2 regions of the Streptomyces sp. NPDC017991 genome follow, and region 2 is predicted to be linked to the other one. Evidence: predicted binding sites of a transcription regulator. Region 2 holds the regulator's gene; the other holds the start of a gene.
What was found. The regulator HrcA, encoded in region 2, represses chaperone genes, less so after heat shock. The targets are predictions, from matches to a motif close to TTNGCACTCNGNNNNNCNGAGTGCNAA.
Positions count from the first base shown of each region.

Region 1 (10,333 bases), on a different contig from region 2:
GGCGTTCGCGCCGGTCGCCTCGTCACCCGTGAGCTCAAGCTTCTCGAACACCGAGGAAGCCTGGAGCAGAGCCACGCCACCACCGGCGACGATGCCCTCCTCGACGGCCGCCTTCGCGTTGCGAACGGCGTCCTCGATGCGGTGCTTGCGCTCCTTGAGCTCGACCTCGGTGGCGGCACCGGCCTTGATGACGGCCACGCCGCCGGCCAGCTTCGCCAGGCGCTCCTGGAGCTTCTCGCGGTCGTAGTCCGAGTCCGAGTTCTCGATCTCGGCGCGGATCTGGTTGACCCGGCCCTGGACCTGGTCGGCGGAGCCGGAGCCGTCCACGATCGTGGTCTCGTCCTTGGTGATGACGACCTTGCGGGCACGGCCCAGCAGGTCCAGACCCGCGTTCTCCAGCTTCAGGCCGACCTCCTCGGAGATGACCTCGCCGCCCGTGAGGATGGCGATGTCGCCGAGCATGGCCTTGCGGCGGTCGCCGAAGCCCGGAGCCTTGACGGCGACGGACTTGAAGGTGCCACGGATCTTGTTGACGACCAGCGTCGACAGAGCCTCGCCCTCGACGTCCTCAGCGATGATCAGCAGCGGCTTGCCGCCCTGCATGACCTTCTCAAGGAGCGGGAGCAGGTCCTTGACGTTGGCGATCTTCGAGTTGGCGATCAGGATGTACGGGTCGTCGAGGACGGCCTCCATACGCTCCATGTCGGTGGCGAAGTACGCCGAGATGTAGCCCTTGTCGAAGCGCATACCCTCGGTGAGCTCAAGCTCAAGACCGAAGGTCTGGGACTCCTCGACGGTGATGACGCCTTCCTTGCCGACCTTGTCCATCGCCTCGGCGATGAGCTCGCCGATCTGGGTGTCGGCGGCGGAGATGGAGGCCGTGGAAGCGATCTGCTCCTTGGTCTCGACATCCTTGGCCTGCTCAAGAAGGGCACCGGAGACGGCCTCGACGGCCTTCTCGATACCGCGCTTGAGAGCCATCGGGTTGGCGCCGGCGGCTACGTTGCGCAGACCCTCGCGGACCAGCGCCTGGGCGAGCACGGTCGCCGTGGTCGTTCCGTCGCCGGCGACGTCGTCCGTCTTCTTGGCGACTTCCTTGACCAGCTCTGCGCCGATCTTCTCGTACGGGTCCTCAAGCTCGATCTCCTTGGCGATGGAAACACCATCGTTGGTGATCGTGGGGGCGCCCCACTTCTTCTCTAGGACGACGTTACGACCCTTGGGGCCAAGGGTTACCTTGACGGCGTCGGCGAGCTGGTTCATCCCGCGCTCGAGACCGCGCCGTGCCTCCTCGTCGAACGCGATGATCTTGGCCATGTGAAGTGGTCCTCCCGGACTGGGGTGGAATCTCCAGGACCGCGCCTGCGCCCGCGACGGACGGCCTGCAGACCTCGTGGTTCCTTGCCCCACCCGGCCTGCGGGCCTCACTGACCCGGTCCTCGTTGTCACTCTCACCATCAGAGTGCTAACGCCAATGATTAGCACTCGACCCATGCGAGTGCAAGCGCCTCTCAATGATCCGCAGGTGGGAGGGGGTGCGAGGCGGGGGCGCCCGATGACCTTGAGGCGCCCCCCGCCGACCCGCGGCCGGCACCGGACATGCCGAAGGGCCCGTACCCGGGAGGTACGAGCCCTTCGGAAGAAGAACGTCGCAGTAAGTCGGCGCGTGCTTCAGCCGGTCGCCAGCCGGACCATGTCCGCCTGCGGCCCCTTCTGGCCTTGCGAGATCTCAAAATCGACCCGCTGACCCTCTTCCAGGGTGCGGTAGCCGTCCATCTGAATCGCGCTGTAGTGGACGAATACATCCGCACCACCGTCGACCGCGATGAAGCCGTACCCCTTCTCCGCGTTGAACCATTTGACGGTGCCCTGAGCCATGCCTAACTCCCCTATTACTGGCCCTTGCACAGACCCGCACTTCGCGGATCCGGGTCAGACCTCACCCCCCAACGGTTGGGGGTGTGCGCCGGAACGCGTCGACCGCGGCTGAATGTATCCGTCCAACTGCCGTCTGCAACAGGTCAATCCGACGAGAATTCCGGGCACGGCTGATCGGAAATATGTGAAGGATTTACGCAGATCCAGGGCAAGTCGGGCCCGGTAAACGCCATAAACGGCTCAAAAGTACCGGTTACTTTGGCTGCTTCTTGTCGGGCCCCGGGCGCGAACTCATATGCGCCGACCTTGCGAAGCGAGGCAGCTTCCCCAACTGTACCGCGCTCAACCATACAGAATTGCCCCCTCCGCTTCGGGCGCGGAGAGGGCAATTCGATGAACTCTGCGTGTTCGACATTACCGAGGGTAATGATCAGCGCCGCCGAACGGGGCACCGGGCGGGCTCCGGACGGGGCGCTCAGCCTCCGGCGACCGCCGGGATGATCGAGACCCCGACGCCGTCCGGCGTGGCCGTCTCAAGACCCTGCTCGAAGCGGACGTCGTCGTCGTTCACGTACACGTTGACGAACCGCCGCAGCTTGCCCTGGTCGTCCAGGACACGGGCCGCGATACCGGTGTGGTTCTTCTCCAGATCGGCGATGACCTCGGCGAGGGTCGCCCCTTCGGCGGCCACTTCGGCCTGACCACTTGTGTAGGTACGCAGGATGGTGGGGATACGGACGTTGACGCTCACGGAGACCTCCGGTCGGGTGCGTAGCGCCCGATAGGGCGCGGGTCGGTGACATCGCGGCTCCGCCGCGGGGCGCGACCGGCCACTGCCGGCCCGCAGGTGACTGACAACGGCTAAGACCCGAGCCCGGCCTCACGGAACGAGTCAAGACTCGGCCGGATGGTCGCGGTCAGCCCCGTGTCGGAGGCAACGGCGTCCAGCGTCTTCAGACCGTCCCCCGTGTTGAGGACGACGGTCGTCAGGCTCGGGTCCAGCAGACCGGCTTCGATCAGCTTCTTCGCCACCCCCACCGTCACCCCGCCGGCGGTCTCCGCGAAGATTCCCTCGGTCCGCGCCAGCAGCTTGATCGCGTCGACGACCTGGTCGTCGTTCACGTCCTCCACGGCCCCGCCCGTCCGGCGGGCGATGTCGAGCACGTACGGCCCGTCCGCCGGGTTCCCGATCGCGAGCGACTTCGCGATCGTGTTCGGCTTCTGCGGGCGTACGACGTCGTGCCCGGCCTTGTAGGCGACGGACACCGGCGAACAGCCCTCGGCCTGCGCGCCGAAGATCTTGTACGGCTTGTCCTCGACGAGACCGAGCTGGATCAGCTCCTTCAGGCCCTTGTCGATCTTCGTCAGCTGCGAACCGGAGGCGATCGGCACGACCAGCTGGTCCGGCAGCCGCCAGCCGAGCTGCTCACAGATCTCGTACGCCAGGGTCTTGGAGCCCTCCGCGTAGTACGGCCGCAGGTTGACGTTGACGAAACCCCAGCCCTCGCCGGCCGGGTCGCCGATCAGCTCGGAACAGAAGCGGTTCACGTCGTCGTAGTTGCCCTCGATGCCGACGAGCTCGCCGCCGTAGACCGCGGCCATGACGACCTTGCCCTGCTCCAGGTCGTGCGGGATGAACACGCAGGAACGGAAGCCGGCCCGCGCGGCGGCGGCGCCCACCGCGCCCGCGAGGTTGCCGGTGGAGGAGCAGGAGAGCGTGGTGAAGCCGAAGGCGCGCGCGGCCTCCAGCGCCTGGGCGACGACGCGGTCCTTGAAGGAGTGCGTCGGGTTGCCGGAGTCGTCCTTGACGAAGAGCTTGCCGGCGTCGACGCCCAGCTCACGCGCCAGGTTGTCGGCCTTGACGAGCTTGGTCCAGCCGGGGTTGATGTTCGGCTTGTCCGCCACGTCTGCGGGGACGGGCAGCAGCGGCGCGTACCGCCAGATGTTCGCGGGACCCGCCTCGATCCGCTTGCGGAGCTCCTCGGTGTCGTAACCCGAGAAGTCGTACGCGATCTCCAGCGGGCCGAAACACTCCTCGCAGGCGAAAACCGGACCGAGCGGTACGCGGTGGCCGCACTCGCGGCAGGAGAGCGCGGCGGCCGGACCGAGGTCGACGGCGTTCGCGGAGTCCGCGGCGGAGGCGGACGCGGGGGTGGAGTTCGTGGTGCTTGCAACTGTCTGCGCAGCCATGGAGGCGAGGCCCTTTCCTCATCTTCCTCACGACGCACTTCGCCATGAGACGGATTTGGCACCTTCCCGAGCCGGGAGCCTCGCGACACTGATCGGCGATGATCAGGACGAGACCGGCTGGAGGGTTGCCGGGGCTTCAACGGGCCGTATCCCTCTGCCCCTCTGGATGAGCGGTATTCAGTTGTGGTCCTGCACGTGATTTCGGTTGTACACGCAACGACCCCCGACATGCGATGGTCATCAGCGTTGTTCAAGACTGTAACCGACGGCATGGATGGTGGAGAGAGCCGTCCGAACCGCGAGATGACCGTCACACCGGTCTCCGTCGCGGCGGGACGCACGCATCCCGATGAACGCAAGGGAGAGCCGCACGTGCTGGAAGACGTCGAGCGCTGGCTGAGCACGCGCTCCTGGTCCGTCGAGGACCGCCCGCTCAAGAAGCTGATCGCCGCGAAGCGGTCCACGGGCTCCACGGTCAGTGTCGTACTGCCCGCGCTGAACGAGGAGGAGACCGTCGGCGAGATCGTCGCCGAGATCCGCCGCGCGCTGATGACCGCGAGGGTGCCGCTCGTCGACGAGATCGTGGTGATCGACTCGGGCTCGACGGACCGCACCTCCGAGGTCGCCGCCGCCGCGGGCGCGCGTGTCGTGCACCGGGACGAGATCCTGCCCCGTATCCCGGCCGTACCCGGCAAGGGCGAGGTGCTGTGGCGCTCGCTGCTCGTCACCCGCGGGGACATCGTGGCCTTCGTCGACGCGGACCTGAAGGAGTTCTCGGCGGACTTCGTCTCCGGGATCGTCGGTCCGCTGCTCACGGATCCTGGGGTCGACCTCGTCAAGGCGATGTACGACCGCCCGCTGGGGTCCGCCGCGGGTCAGGGGGGCCGGGTCACGGAACTCATGGCCCGGCCGCTGCTCAACATGCACTGGCCGCAGCTGGCCGGGTTCGTCCAGCCGCTGGGCGGGGAGTACGCGGCCCGCCGCTCGCTCCTCGAACGGCTTCCGTTCCCCGTCGGGTACGGCGTGGAGCTGGGCATGCTGGTCGACGCGCTGCACCTGGTCGGTCTCGACGCCCTCGCGCAGGTCGACGTGGGCGTGCGGAGGCACCGGCACCAGGACGGGCAGGCGCTCGGGCGGATGTCGGCGGCGATCTACCGCACGGCTCAGCTTCGGCTCGCGCGCGGACACATGATCCGGCCGTCGCTGACGCAGTTCGTGCGGGGGGAACACGGGTTCGAGCCGCGGACGCACTCGGTGGACATGGAGGAACGTCCACCGATGTCCGAGATCCGCGAGTACGTGTCGCGCCGCGCGGCGTAACGCTCCGCGACAGCCTGACCGTCGGCTGCGGGCCGTCGTAACCGATCGCGCCGTTCCCCGCGCCCCTATTGGGGGCGCGGGGAACGGCGCAATCTTTTGTCTTCGGGTTGACCCGCGACCTCCCTCCACGGCCGGTGGGAACGTTTGAGCGGATGGACCTGCGGCTAGATTTCGAGTCATGGCTCCCACCCACGGCAATCACCCCGTCCTCGTCGCGTCCAACCGCGGCCCGGTCTCGTACACGAAGGACGAGTCCGGCGAGCTCACGGCCAAGCGCGGCGGAGGCGGACTCGTGTCGGGCCTCTCCGCGATCGGCCCCGACGCCGGCGCCCTGTGGGTCTGCTCGGCCCTCGGCGACGGCGACCGCGAGGCCGTCCGGCGCGGCGTGGGCGAGGAGGGCGTCCGGATGCTCGACATCGACGCCGACACCCACGCCGCCGCGTACAACGGCATCGCGAACTCCGCGCTGTGGTTCGTCCACCACATGCTCTACCAGACCCCCCTGGAACCCGTCTTCGACGCGGAGTTCCGGCGCCAGTGGGCGGCCTACGAGACGTACAACCAGGCCTTCGCCGAGGCGCTGGCCGAGGAGGCGGCGGACGGCGCCGCGGTCCTCGTACAGGACTACCACCTGACTCTCGTGCCGCGGATGCTCCGCGAACTCCGTCCCGACCTGCGGATCGGGCACTTCTCGCACACCCCGTGGGCCCCGCCGGACTACTTCCGGCTGCTGCCCGACGACATCGCGGCGAAGGTCCTCGACGGGATCCTCGGCGCCGACCGGGCCGCGTTCCTCACCCGGCGGTGGGCGGACGCGTTCACGGAGTGCTGTCGGACCGTACTGGGGGCCGACTTCGACCCGGACACGCAGATCGGCGTGCACGGCCTGGGCGCCGACGCGGACTTCCTGCGCGAGCGCTCGCACCGCGAGGACGTCGACGAGCGGATGGCCGCGCTGCGCGAGCAGATCGGCACCGCGCCCGACGGCAGCCCCCGCAGGACCATCGTGCGGGTGGACCGCACCGAGCTGTCCAAGAACATCGTGCGCGGCCTGCTGGCGTACCGGCAGCTGCTGGACGACCGGCCCGAGTGGCGCGAGCGGGTGGTGCACGTGGCGTTCGCGTACCCGTCGCGGCAGGACCTGGCGGTGTACCGCGACTACACGGCCGAGGTGCAGCGGGTCGCCGACGAGATCAACTCCGCGTACGGGACGCCCGGCTGGACGCCGGTCGTCCTGCACGTGAAGGACGACTTCGCACGCTCACTCGCGGCGTACCGGCTGGCCGACGTGGCCCTCGTGAACCCCATCCGCGACGGTATGAACCTCGTCGCGAAGGAGGTGCCCGTCGTGTCCGACGACGGGTGCGTGCTGGTGCTGTCGCGGGAGGCGGGGGCGTACGAGGAGTTGGGCGAGGACGCGGTGGTGGTGAACCCGTACGACGTGTCCGGGACGGCGGAGGCGTTGCACGAGGCGTTGACGGTGCCTCTCGCCGAGCGGGCCGAGCGGACGAAGCGGTTGGCTGCGGCGGCGACCGCCCTGCCGCCGGCGCAGTGGTTCCTGGACCAGTTGCACGCGCTCCGCTCCGCGGGGGCGGTTGGCTGACAGGCGCCGGTCGGCGGGGGCTGGCCGCGCCCCTTACGGGGCCAGCCTTGCTGCCAGGGCCGTGAGCAGTCGGGCGACCCCCTCCGGGCCGTCCACCACCAGGTCCGAGCGGTCGGTCAGTTCGGTCACCTCTGCGCTGCCGCTGCAGACCAGGAGGCCCGGGATGCCGTCGGAGCGGAGTTTTTCGACGGCGGCGAAGGCCGGCAGGTCGCCGAGGTCGTCGCCGCAGTACATGACCGACTCGGCGCCGACATCGCGCACGTACTCACCGAGGGCGACGCCCTTGTCCATGCCCGCCGGACGCAGCTCCAGGACCAGCCGCCCCGGTTCGACGATCAGGCCGTGCCTCTGGGCCAGCCGGGACAGCGGTTCGCGCAGTGCCTCGAAGGCGGCCTGGGGGTCCTGGGCACGGCGGGTGTGGACCGCGACGGCCCTGCCCTTCTCCTCGATCCAGCTGCCCTGCCAGGCACCGATGCCGTCGAGGAACCCGGGCAGTTCGGCGCGGGCCGCGGCGACGCCGGGGTGCGGGGCGGGGGCCCGGACCGTACCGGTGACCGCGTCCCAGCGCTCCGCCCCGTAGTGGCCGAGCACGACGAGGTGGTCGAGGCCCGGGACTCCGGCGAAGCCGCCGTACCGCACGGCGACCGACGCCGGCCTGCCGGTGACGACGGCCACCGACGCCACTCTCGGGGCCAGCGCCGCCAGGGCCGGTACGGCGTCCGGGTGGGCGCGGGCCTGTTCGGGGTCGGGGACGATCGGCGCGAGCGTGCCGTCGAAGTCGAAGGCGAGGACGGCCTTGTGGGGCCGCGCGAGGATGGCGGCGAGGCCGTCTCGGCCCGCGGTGGTCACGGGGCTCGGCAGCGACGATGGGTCGGGGTGGCTGGCCATGCTGGGACCCTATCCGCCGAGGTGGGGTCTTACGCCTCCCGCTCGCTCCTGCGTACCTCACGAACGCGCCGCAGACGGTTGACCGTCACCGGGTCGTACGCGAGGGCCCGCTCCGCGTCCAGCAGGGCATTCAGCAACTGGTAGTAACGAACCGGGGCGATCCCCAGCTCCTCCCGAATGGCCCGCTCCTTGGCCCCCGGCGCCTCCCACCCCCGCCCCTCCAACGCAAGCACACCCCGCTCCAACGAACTCAACCCCGCATCACCCGTACCCATACCCATACCCATACCCATACCAACAAGCTAGCCGCCACCACCCCCTCAGAGGGGCGCGGGGAACGGCGCAGTCTTTCGCCGTTGCCCTTCAGGGGCGCGGGGAACGGCGCAGTCTTTCGCCGTTGCCCTTCAGGGGCGCGGGGAACGGCGCAATCTTTCGCCGTTGCCCTTCAGGGGCGCGGGGAACGGCGCAACCAGCCCCCACAAGCCCGCACCCACCCCCAACCACCCAACCGACGGAGTCACCCCGCGTTCTGGGCAGCGGCAGCAGCCCGCTGCAACTGCCCCAGTACAGCCCCCGGCTTCCCCTCCGGGCTGACCGCCTCACCGATCCGCCGCTTGATGTCCGCGCTGACCGCCGCCCAGGACGTCTGCCCCACGGGGTACAGCTCGGCGTTGGGCAGCTCACCGAGGAAGTCGACGAGGTCCGCGTCGTCCTTGTCGAGGGCCATCGCCTCGGACGCGGACGTCGTCACGGGCAGCAGGTCGTACTCGTGGGAGAACTCCAGGACGTTCTTGTCGCTGTACACGTAGTCGAGGAAGTCCCCGATCTGTTCCGCGTGCCCGTTCTTCTTGAACGCCATCATCCAGTCGGCGACACCCATGGTGGCCTTGGAGCGCCCCTTGGCGCCGGGCATCGGCACCATGCCGAACTTCACGCCCTTCGCGGCGGCGGCCTTCATCAGCGTGGGGTGGCCGTTCAGCATGCCGACCTCGCCACGCGTGAACGCCGCGAAGGCGTCCGCGCGGTTGAGCTTCGCGGGCGCGACCGGCCCGGTGAGGCCCTTGTCGACGAGCTTCTCCTTGAGCCAGGTGAAGGTGTCGATGTTCTGCGGGGAGTCGAGGCTGTAGGAGCCGACCGTGTCGGTGTACCCGTCGCCGCCGCTGAGCAGCCACATCAAGGTCTCGGCCTGCGCCTCCTCCGGCCCCAGCGGCAGCGCGTACGGGTACTTCACGCCCTTGGCCTTGAGGGCCGCCGCGTCGGAGGCGAGGTCGCTCCAGCTCTCCGGCGGGGTGAGGCCGGCGTCGGCGAAGAGGGTCTTGTTGTAGAAGAGCAGCCGGGTGGAGGAGGCGAACGGCATGCCGTACTGCGTGCGGTTTATCTCCCCCGCCGCGGACAGCTGCGACACGAAGTCGGCCTGGGTGTCTATGGAGAGCAGTTCGCTCACCCGGTAGAGCTCCCCCGCGTCGGCGTAGTCGGCGTACGCGCCTATCTGCGCCAGGTCGGGCGGGCTGCCCGCGTCGACCATGGCCTTGACCTTGGCGTCCACGTCGTTCCAGGAGTAGACGCTGACCTCGACGTCGACGCCGGGGTGCTTCGCCTCGTAGGCCCGGGTCAGCTTGTCCCAGTACTTCTGGGAGCTGTTCGCCTTGGAGTCGCCGTAGTCGGCCGCCACGAGTCTCAGCGTGACGTCCCCGGATCCGGCGGAGCTGCCGCAGCCTCCGAGGGCCGCGGTCACACCCAGTGCGGACGCCACCGCGATCAGACTTGTCACTCGCCGCTGCACTACTGCCGTCCTCAACCCTGTTCGTCCCATGAGCGTGTCCGGGCGTCCACGTGCCCAAGTGCCCGCGTACCCCACCGATTCGCTCATGCGATCCCAAACTTTCGAATCGCAATTTTCGCTCTAAGGTCTACACCACGTAAGTGGACTAGACCTCTCACGGGGTAAGGGGCGACACTGTGCGTGTGAGACACGTCATCGCCCTGGATGTGGGCGGCACCGGAATGAAGGCCGCCCTCGTGGGGGCGGACGGCGAGCTGCTGCACCAGGCGCGCCGCTCGACGGGCCGGGAGCGCGGCCCGGACTCCGTCGTCGAGTCGATCCTCGCCTTCGCCGCCGACCTGCGCGCGCACGGCGAGGAGCACCTCGGCGAGCCTGCGTCCGCCGCGGGCGTCGCCGTCCCCGGCATCGTGGACGCCGACCGCGGCATCGCCGCCTACGCGGCCAACCTCGGCTGGCGCGACGTACCACTGCGGAGCCTGCTCAGCGAACGGCTGTACGGGGCACCGGTCGCCCTCGGCCACGACGTACGCACCGGCGGCCTCGCCGAGGGCCGGATCGGCGCGGGCCGGGGCGCGGACCGCTTCCTGTTCGTACCGCTGGGCACGGGCATCGCCGGCGCGATCGGCATCGACGGCCGGGTGGAGGCGGGCGCGCACGGTTTCGCGGGCGAG
Region 1 is NZ_JBIRGP010000009.1:131,746-142,078, reverse strand. Features, by position in the region: gene groL (chaperonin GroEL) at 1-1,317, opposite strand, end outside; gene ACH4DZ_RS26015 (cold-shock protein) at 1,672-1,878, opposite strand; gene ACH4DZ_RS26010 (MoaD/ThiS family protein) at 2,354-2,629, opposite strand; gene thrC (threonine synthase) at 2,740-4,068, opposite strand; SAM riboswitch class I at 4,084-4,241, opposite strand; gene ACH4DZ_RS26000 (glucosyl-3-phosphoglycerate synthase) at 4,441-5,388, shown strand; gene ACH4DZ_RS25995 (trehalose-6-phosphate synthase) at 5,567-6,991, shown strand; gene otsB (trehalose-phosphatase) at 7,025-7,879, opposite strand; gene ACH4DZ_RS25985 (DUF3263 domain-containing protein) at 7,909-8,160, opposite strand; gene ACH4DZ_RS25980 (ABC transporter substrate-binding protein) at 8,397-9,692, opposite strand; gene ACH4DZ_RS25975 (ROK family protein) at 9,845-10,333, shown strand, end outside.
Region 1: groL (chaperonin GroEL) is a predicted target of HrcA. The motif match lies at 1,443-1,469, and genes of this name have one in related genera.

Region 2 (10,333 bases):
CTCCATCTCGGGATCGAGCTTCGTGGGCGTCATGACCTCGACGTGCACGATGAGGTCGCCGCGCCCGCCGCCCCGCAGATGGGTGATCCCGCGCCCGTGTTTGGGGATCGACTGCCCGGACTGCGTTCCGGGGCGGATGTCGACCTCTTCGAGCCCGTCGAGCGTCTCCAGCGGGACCTTGGTGCCGAGCGCCGCCGCGGTCATCGGGATGGTGACCGTGCAGTGCAGGTCGTCGCCGCGCCGCTGGAACATGTTGTGCGGCAGCTCGTGGATCTCCACGTACAGGTCGCCGGCGGGGCCGCCACCGGGGCCGACCTCGCCCTCGCCCGCGAGCTGGATCCGGGTGCCGTTGTCGACACCGGCGGGGATCTTCACGGTCAGGGTCCGGCGCGAGCGCACCCGTCCGTCGCCCGCGCACTCGGGGCACGGCGTCGGAACGACCGTCCCGAAGCCCTGGCACTGCGGACACGGCCGGGACGTCATGACCTGCCCCAGGAAGGACCGCGTGACCTGGGACACCTCGCCGCGACCGCGACACATGTCACAGGTCTGCGCGGAGGTGCCGGGGGCCGCGCCCTCACCGCTGCAGGTGGTGCAGACGACGGCCGTGTCGACCTGGATGTCCTTCGTCGTGCCGAAGGCCGCCTCGTCGAGCTCTATCTCCAGCCGGATCATCGCGTCCTGGCCGCGCCGCGTGCGGGACCGGGGGCCACGCTGCGACGCCGTACCGAAGAACGCGTCCATGATGTCCGAGAAGTTGCCGAAGCCGCCCGCGCCGAAGCCACCGGCGCCACCGCCGCCCGCCTGGGACAGCGGGTCGCCGCCGAGGTCGTAGACCTGCTTCTTCTGCGGGTCCGACAACACCTCGTACGCGGCGTTGATCTCCTTGAAGCGCTCTTGCGTCTTCGGATCGGGATTGACGTCCGGGTGCAGCTCGCGGGCGAGCCGCCGGAATGCCTTCTTGATCTCGTCCTGGGACGCGTCGCGGCGCACGCCGAGTACGGCGTAGTAGTCCGTGGCCACTTACGACTCCGCCAGGATCTGTCCTACGTACCGTGCCACCGCTCGTACCGCTCCCATCGTTCCGGGGTAATCCATGCGCGTCGGTCCGACCACGCCGAGTTTGGCGACTGCTTCGCCGCCCGAACCGTAGCCGACCGACACCACAGAAGTGGAGTTGAGTCCCTCATGGGCGTTCTCGTGACCGATCCGTACGGCCATGCCCGAATCGTTGACCTCACCCAGCAGTTTGAGGAGCACGACCTGCTCCTCCAACGCTTCCAGCACCGGACGGATGGTGAGGGGAAAATCATGTCCGAAGCGCGTCAGGTTGGCGGTGCCGCCGATCATCAACCGCTCCTCGGTCTCCTCGACAAGAGTCTCCATGAGGGTGGAGAGCACTGTCACGACCGTCCCCCGGTCCTCCGCCTCGAAGGCGTCGGGGAGATCCTGCACCAGTTGAGGCACATCCGCGAAACGGCGCCCCGTGATCCGGCTGTTGAGCCGCGCGCGCAGATCCGCCAGCGAGACCTCCCCGAAGGGGGCCGGGCAGTCCACCATGCGCTGCTCGACGCGCCCGGTGTCCGTGATCAGTACGAGCATGACGCGGGCCGGGGCCAGCGACAGGAGCTCCACGTGACGCACGGTCGAGCGGGTGAGTGAGGGGTACTGGACGACGGCCACCTGCCGGGTGAGCTGCGCGAGGAGCCGCACGGTCCGCCCCACGACGTCGTCGAGGTCGACGGCGCCGTCCAGGAAGTGGTGGATCGCCCGCCGCTCGGGCGCGGTCATCGGCTTGACGCCCGCGAGCTTGTCGACGAAGAGGCGGTATCCCTTGTCCGTGGGGATGCGCCCCGCACTGGTGTGCGGCTGCGCGATGTACCCCTCGTCCTCCAGGACCGCCATGTCGTTGCGGACGGTCGCCGGTGACACACCCAGCCGGTGGCGCTCCGTGAGCGCCTTCGAGCCGACCGGCTCCTCCGTGCCCACGTAGTCCTGGACGATGGCGCGCAGCACTTCGAGCCTGCGTTCACTGAGCATCGCGCACACCTCCCGTGGTCTTCCGCGCGGTCATCGGTCGTCGTCGGTCGTCATCAGTCGTCTTCGGTGGCCTCGCCTGGCACTCAGTGCGCGCGAGTGCCAGCATCCCCGCGCCAAGTGTACGGCCGGTGGGTGCGGCCTGGGCAAGGGCGGGCCTGCGATGTCGTGACGCCGGGCACATCGGACAGGCGACGTGTACGAGGGTGTCCCGCTCTGTCGGGAACATGCAGGCGCAGCCGACGGGGTTAGCGTCGGCGCATGGACGTGATGTGGGAGGAGTCCGGACGCGACGGATCCGGCTGGGAGGAGCTGTCCCCGTCCGTGGGGCGTTGCCGCCTCCCGGGGTGGGACTGCACGGCCGGGCTCGTGGCCGGCGAGGACGCGGCACTCATGATCGACGCGGGATCGAGCGTGCGGGAGGGCGCGTGGCTGCGCACGCGGGCGCGGCGGTTGCTCGGGGGCGGGCGCGTCACGCACCTCGCGCTCACGCATCCGCACTTCGACCATGTCTTCGGGGCGGCGGCGTTCGCGGGGGCCGAGGTGTTCGGCGCGGTGGGCGCCACGGGGGTCCCCCCGGTCGGGCGAAGCCGAGACTGGGGGAGGGTTCTCGGCGACGGCCGGGAGGAACTGCTCGCGGACGCCGTGCGCAACGGCGCCGATCCCGGGGAGGCGGCCGAGGCGGCGGATCTCCTGGTCTGGCCCCGGCATCTCGTCTCCGGCGAGTGGACGCTCGACCTGGGTGGCGGCCGGCAGGTCCTGCTGGCGAACGTGGGGCCGGGGCACACGGGCCACGACCTCGCGGTCCTGGTGGCCGGGCCCGGCTCCCCGGAGATCGTCTTCTGCGGCGACCTCGTCGAGGAGTCCGGCGAACCCCAGGCCGGGCCGGACGCCGTGCCCTCCCACTGGCCCGCCGCGCTGGACCGCCTGCTGGCCCTCGGGGGCGAGGACGCGCTGTACGTGCCCGGGCACGGGGCGGTGGTGGACGCGGCGTTCGTACGGGCCCAACGGGAGGCGCTGGCCCGGCGCTTCGACGTGCCGTGAACGGTGTTCGGGCCTGCCGAGGGGGTGTCGGTGTACCTGCCGGGACCGGGCTTCTCCTATCGTCATCCGAATGCGCCAGTACTCAGCGGATCTGACCCCTCCGTGGAAGAAGCCCAAGCCCGTGCCCGAGGTCGCGGCGGATCCCGGGCTCGTGGTCGAGGAGCCCGGGACCGGGTTCTGCGGTGCCGTGATCCGCTGCGAGGCGGGGACGGTGACGCTGGAGGACCGCTTCGGCAAGCACCGGGTGTTCCCGCTGGAGCCGCGCGGCTTCCTCCTTGAGGGGCGCGTGGTGACCCTCGTACGCCCGTCCGCCGCGCCGGTACGCCCTACGCGCACGGCGTCGGGGTCGGTCGCCGTGCCGGGTGCGCGGGCCCGGGTGGCCCGCGCGGGACGCATCTACGTCGAGGGCCGCCACGACGCCGAGCTGGTGGAGCGGGTGTGGGGCGACGACCTCCGCATCGAGGGCGTCGTCGTCGAGTACCTGGAGGGCGTCGACGACCTGCCCGCCATCGTCGACGAGTTCGCTCCCGGGCCGGACGCGCGGCTCGGGGTCCTGGTGGACCACCTGGTCCCCGGCACGAAGGAGTCGCGTATCGCGGAGGCCGTGACGAGCGAGTACGCGCTGGTCGTGGGCCACCCGTACATCGACGTCTGGGAGGCGGTGAAACCGGCGTCCGTCGGCATTCCCGGCTGGCCCCGGGTACCGCGCGGGCAGGACTGGAAGACCGGCGTCTGCCGCTCGCTCGGCTGGCCGGAGAACACGGGGGCCGCGTGGCAGCGGATCCTCGACTCGGTCCACTCGTACCGGGACCTCCAGCCGGAACTCCTGGGCCGGGTGGAGGAACTGATCGACTTCGTCACGACCCCGGAGTAGAGACGTCCCTCGGGGGCGCTGCCCCCGAACCCCCGGTCCTCAAACGCCGGACGGGCTGAATCCGTTTCAGCCCGTCCGGCGTTTGAGGACGAGCGCGCAGCGCGACACGGGGGGCGAGGGGGCGCAGCCCCCATGCGTGGACGATGGGGGAGGGTAGGGGCGGCGGGGGCGAGGAAACGGCCCTAGTCCACCAGGTCCCGGACCACCCCGTCCGCCAACAACCGCCCCCGGAGGGTGAGCACGGCCCGCCCCTCCCCATAAGGACCGGCCTGAAGCAGCCCCTCCCCCACCGCACGCGCGGCCGCCGCGAGCCCCTCCGCCCGCAGCAGCGACAACGGACACCCCGACAGCAACCGCAGCTCCAACAGGATCCGCTCGACCCGCCGGTCCTCCTCGGACAACAGCTCACGCCCCGCCCCGGGCGACCGCCCACCCGCCAGGGCCCCCGCGTACGCCCCGGGATGCTTGACGTTCCACCACCGCACCCCGCCCACATGACTGTGCGCGCCGGGCCCGGCCCCCCACCAGTCGGCCCCTCGCCAGTACAGCTCGTTGTGGAGGCACCGCCCGGCCTCCGAGGTGGCCCAGTTGGAGACCTCATACCAGGAGAACCCCGCCTGCGACAGACGATCCTCGGCCATCAGGTAGCGGTCCGCGTGGACGTCGTCGTCGGTCATCGGCACCTCGCCGCGCCGGATGCGCCGAGCGAGCTGCGTCCCCTCCTCGACGATCAGCGCGTACGCGGACACATGGTCGGGCCCGGCGCCGATCGCCGCGTCGAGCGAGGCCCGCCAGTCGTCGTCGCTCTCGCCGGGTGTGCCGTAGATGAGGTCGAGGTTCACATGGTCGAAGCCGGCCGCGCGGGCCTCGGCGACGCACGCCTCGGGCCGGCCGGGGGTGTGGGTGCGGTCGAGGATCTGCAGCACATGCTTGCGCGCGCTCTGCATGCCGAAGGAGATCCGGTTGAACCCGCCGGCCCTGAGCGTGGCCAGGTACTCGGGGTCCACCGACTCCGGATTCGCCTCCGTGGTGATCTCCGCGTCGTCCGCGAGCCCGAACTCGTCCCGGACGGCCCCCAGCATCCGTACGAGATCGCCGGCGGCCAGCAGTGTGGGCGTACCGCCGCCGACGAAGACCGTGCGGACGGGCCGCGGGTCGTCGCCGAGGACCTTGCGGGCGAGGCGGACCTCGTCGATCAGGGTCGAGGCGTAGTTGTCACGGGAGGCCAGCACGCCCCCCGAGCCGCGCAGCTCCGTCGCCGTGTACGTGTTGAAGTCGCAGTAGCCGCAGCGCGTCGCGCAGTACGGGACGTGCAGATAGAACCCGAGCGGGCGGTCGGCCGCGTCGGCCAGGGCGTGCGCGGGCAGCGCCCCGTCGTCGGGGACGGGCTCGCCGTCGGGAAGTGCGGAAGGCATGTCCTCCATTGTCCCGCACGCGCGGACGTGCCCGTACGCACGGATGTACCCGTACGCAGGGTTACGCGGCCCTGCCCGCCTACGCCACCTACTCCGCTCCGCCTACTCCGCCTGCAGCACCAGCAGGGCCAGGTCGTCCTCCGGCGGCTTTCCGCCGAACTCGTGCACGAGTCGCCGGATGCGCTCGGCGATCAGATCGGCGTTCAGTCCCGCGCAGCCGTTGAGCGCGGCGGCGAGCCCCTCCTCGTCGTCGAACTGCCGATGTCCGTTGCGCCGCTCCGTCACACCGTCCGTGACGCACAGGATGCTGTCGCCGGGGCACAGCTCGAAGGTTTCGCAGCGGTAGCTGGCGTCCTCGAAGACCCCGAGGAGGGTCTGCGGCCGGGCCACCTCGCGGACTTCCCCGGAGGGCTCAAGGAGCAGCGGCAGCGGGTGTCCGGCGGAGGCCACGGTGCAGCGCACCCCGCCCTCGACGGGGACGAGCTCGCCGTAGAGGAGAGAGAGAAACCGGTTCTGCGGGCCCTCGTCGGCGAGGCCCTGGCCGCCGGCCGCCACGAGGGCGCGGGCCGCCGCGTCCGCGGTCTCGGTGGCGTCGTCGAGGAGCAGTTGGTTGAGCCGGTCCAGGACGTCCGGCACCGCGTATCCCTCGCGGGCCAGCAGCCGCAGCCAGGGCCGGGCGAGGCCGATGACGACGGCCGCCTCGGGCCCTTTGCCCTGGACGTCGCCGAGGGCGAAGCACCAGCGTCCGTCGCCGGCGGGGAAGAGGTCGTAGAAGTCGCCGCTCGGTCCGCCCTTGTCGCAGGGCTCGTAGACGAGGGCGCTGCGCACCCCGGGGATCTCGGCGACCGCGCCGGGCAGCAGGCCGCGCTGCAGTACGCGGCTGATGGTGGCCTGGCGGGCGTACTGGCGGGCCGCTCCGATGGCCAGCGCGACGCGGCGGCCGAGGTCCTCGACGAGCCCGGTGATCTCGTCCGGGAAGGGGTCCTGTCCGGCCCGTCCGATGACGAGGGCGCCGAGCGGTCTGCCGCCCGCGATCAGCCGGAACGCGAGGGCCGAGCCGTTCTCCGCCTTGGCGCCCAGGGCCTCGGCGGGCCAGCGCATCGGTACGGGTCCGGAGCGCGCCGACTCGGGCAGTTCGGGCGGGTCCTTCTCCAGGAGCCGGCGCAGCTCCTCCATGCGGTTCTCGCTGCCGTGCCAGACGCGGGCGAGGCGCGGTCCGCCGACGAGGCCTCCGTCGGAGCGGCCCGGCGCCTCGTCCTCCAGCCACACCGCGCACCAGTCGGCGAGCCGCGGCACGACCAGCTGTCCGGTGAGGGCCGCGACCAGGTCCTCGTCGAGCTGTCCGCCCAGGAGGTCGGAGGCCTCGGCGAGGAAGGAGAGGGCGCCGCGGTTGAGCCAGTCCTGGTCCTGCACGGTGCGCCGGGGTGCGGGGGCGAGGATCTCGGCGGCCCGCCGCCCGCGCCGCAGCGCGTGTTCGCCCTCGTAGGTCTCCGCCGCCTCGGCGGTCGGGACCGTGTCCGCGGGGAGCCGCGCCCACACGGTCTTCGTGCCGGTGCGGTAGGTGATGCCCCAGGCGTCGGAGAGCGCGGAGACGAGCCGCAGACCTCGGCCGTACTCGACGGCGTCGTACTGCCGCCCGGCACTGTCGTCGCGCACGACCCGCTCGGGGTGATGGTCGGACACCTCTATGACGAGGGCACTCCGGCCGGGCACGTACGGCGCCGCCTTCCCGTCCCCGACGCCGGCCCCCGGCGGTTCACCCGACGCAAGCCCCGACGCAAGCCCCGGCGCAACGCCCGCCACGATGCCGGGCACCGCCACCTCCCCCAGCCCGGCGGCCGACACGGCTTCCGACGCGGGTCCCGGCTCGGCTCCGGACTCGGGGCCCGGCTCGGCTCCCGGCTCGGTTGCCAGCGCGGGGGCTGGCGTGAGGTCCGGCGCGGTTCCCGGCGTTAGGTCCGGCTCGGTTCCCGGCACAGGGGCTGGCACGAGGCCCAGCACAGGGCCCGGCGTGAGGCCCGGCTCGGTTCCCGGCGTGAGGTCCGGCGCGGGAGCCGGCGCGAGGCCCGGCACAGGGCCCGGCGTCAGGTCCGGTGCGGTTCCCGGCGCGGAGGCTGACGCGAGGCCCGGCACAGGGCCTGCCGTGAGGTCCCGCGCAGGGCCCGGCGTGAGCTCCGGCTCGGTTCCGGGCATAGAGCCCTGCCCTGTTCCCAGTACAGCACCCGGCACGAAGCCCGGCTCGGTACCCGGCACAGGGCCGGGCGTAAGGCCCGGCGCGCTGTCCTGCACAGCCTCCGGCGAGGCACCCGGGACGAGGCCAGGCACAATGCCGGACGCACTTCCCGGCGCGCCGCCCGGCGCCAAGCCCGGCACGGCACCGGGCGCCAAGCCCGGCTCACTGCCCGGCACGGAGGCCGCCGCGGCACCCGGCACGGGAGCCGATGCGGCGCCCGGCGCAGGAGCCGCCGCGGCGCCCGATACAGGGCCCCGTGCCGGAGCCGGCACGGGAGCCGTGCCGCTCGGGGCCCCCGGCGCGCAGTCCTCCGTGCAGTTGTCGAGGCGGCACAGCAGCTCCACGTCCGTACCGGCGTGCACCACGGCGTTCGTGACCAGCTCACTGACGACCACCATCACGTCACCTACGAGCTGATCGGTGACCAACTCCGCGCCAGGCACGCCGAGTTCGGCCCAAGCGGCGAGCGTCGCGCGGACGAACCTGCGGGCCGCGCCCGGGGCGACGGAGTTGCCCGGCAAGGACGTACGGGCCACCGCGTGCGAGCGCGCCGAGGCCCCGGAAGCACTGGACCCGGACTCCGGTTGCGGCGGAATGGCCCCCACTGTGCGTCTCCCTGAGCAGTTCGGACGAATACGCCCCAAGCAATGCAGACAGAGTGACAGACTGGCTACGCCCATAAGCACCGAGTTACCGAAGTGGGCCACCATGAGTGAGAACAGTGCTATGCATGTGCTCGGGGACGGACCGATTCGCGCATCGGATCTGCGTCCTCTCCTGGCCGCCATGACGTCCGCCCGGGACGGCGACTTCAGCAAGGTGCCCGAGACGACGGGGCACGGCATCGTGGCCGAGCTGGGCATGGTCTTCAACCAGATCCTGGACCGGAGCACGCACTTCAACGCGGAGGCCCAGCGGGTCCGTCGTGAGATCGTGCGGCACGGCCGACTGGACGAGCGGCTCGCCGCGAGCCCCGGCCAGGGCCACTGGACGACCCGGATCAACGACGTCAACCAGCTGCTCGACGCCCTGGTGGCACCGGCCGCCAACGCGACCCGGGTCCTGGACGCGGTGGCGGGCGGCGACCTGACCCAGCGCGTCGATCTGCACGACGGCAACCGTCAGCTCCGGGGCGATCTGCGGCGCCTGGGACGGGCCGTCAACAAGATGGTCGACCAGCTGTCCCTCTTCACGGGCGAGGTCACCCGGGTCGCGCGCGAGGTCGGCACCGAGGGCCGCCTCGGCGGCCGGGCCAAGGTGACCGGCCTGTCGGGCAGCTGGCGGGACGTGACCGAGGCGGTCAACACGATGGCGTCCCGGCTGACCGCCCAGGTCCGTGACATCGCCCTGGTGACCACGGCGGTGGCGCGCGGTGACCTGACCCGCACGGTGACGGTCGAGGCGACCGGTGAGCTGCTCGAACTGAAGCTGACCGTGAACACGATGGTCGACCAGCTCTCCGCCTTCGCCGACGAGGTCACCCGGGTGGCGCGCGAGGTCGGCACGATGGGCGAGTTGGGCGGCCGGGCCCAGGTCCGCGGTGTGTCCGGGGTGTGGAAGGACCTCACCGACAACGTCAACTTCATGGCCTCGAACCTGACCTCGCAGGTGCGCAACATCGCCCAGGTGACCACGGCCGTCGCCAACGGCGATCTGAGCCAGAAGATCACCGTAGGTGCCCAGGGCGAGATCCTGGAGCTGAAGAGCACCATCAACACGATGGTCGACCAGCTCTCCGCCTTCGCCGACGAAGTCACCCGCGTCGCCCGCGAGGTCGGCACCGAGGGCAACCTCGGCGGCCGGGCCCAGGTCCGCGGAGTGTCCGGAGTGTGGAAGGACCTGACGGACAACGTCAACTTCATGGCGGACAACCTCACCTCGCAGGTCCGCAACATCGCGCTCGTCTCCACCGCCGTGGCCCAGGGCGACCTCGGCAAGAAGATCACGGTCGAGGCGAAGGGCGAGATCCTGGAGCTGAAGAGCACCATCAACACCATGGTCGACCAGCTCTCCGCCTTCGCCGACGAAGTCACCCGGGTGGCGCGCGAGGTCGGCACCGAGGGCAACCTCGGCGGTCAGGCCCAGGTCCGCGGCGTCTCCGGGGTGTGGAAGGACCTCACCGACAACGTCAACTTCATGGCCCTGAACCTGACCTCGCAGGTGCGCAACATCGCCCAGGTGACCACGGCCGTCGCCAACGGCGACCTCTCCAAGAAGATCACCGTCGACGCGCGCGGCGAGATCCTGGAACTGAAGGACACCGTCAACACGATGGTGGAGCAGCTGCGCGCCTTCGCCGACGAGGTGACGAGGGTGGCACGTGAGGTCGGCACCGACGGCCGTCTCGGCGGCCGGGCCCGGGTGCTCGGCGTCTCCGGTGTGTGGCGTGACCTCACCGACAACGTCAACTACATGGCGGACAACCTCACTTCACAGGTCCGCAACATCGCGCAGGTCGCCACCGCGGTGGCCCAGGGCGACCTGTCGAAGAAGATCGACGTCGACGCGCGCGGCGAGATCCTGGAACTGAAGTCCACCATCAACACGATGGTGGACACGCTGTCGTCGTTCTCCTCCGAGGTCACCCGGGTGGCCCGCGAGGTGGGTTCCGAGGGGCAGCTCGGCGGTCAGGCGCGGGTCGAGGGTGTGTACGGCACCTGGAAGCGTCTGACGACGAACGTGAACGAGCTGGCGTCGAACCTCACCACCCAGGTCCGCGCGATCGCCGAG
Region 2 is NZ_JBIRGP010000002.1:295,183-305,515, forward strand. Features, by position in the region: gene dnaJ (molecular chaperone DnaJ) at 1-1,023, opposite strand, end outside; gene hrcA (heat-inducible transcriptional repressor HrcA) at 1,024-2,040, opposite strand; gene ACH4DZ_RS05920 (MBL fold metallo-hydrolase) at 2,299-3,081, shown strand; gene ACH4DZ_RS05925 (DUF3097 domain-containing protein) at 3,152-3,955, shown strand; gene hemW (radical SAM family heme chaperone HemW) at 4,138-5,370, opposite strand; gene ACH4DZ_RS05935 (SpoIIE family protein phosphatase) at 5,473-7,284, opposite strand; gene ACH4DZ_RS05940 (hypothetical protein) at 7,697-8,020, shown strand; gene ACH4DZ_RS05945 (HAMP domain-containing protein) at 8,390-10,333, shown strand, end outside.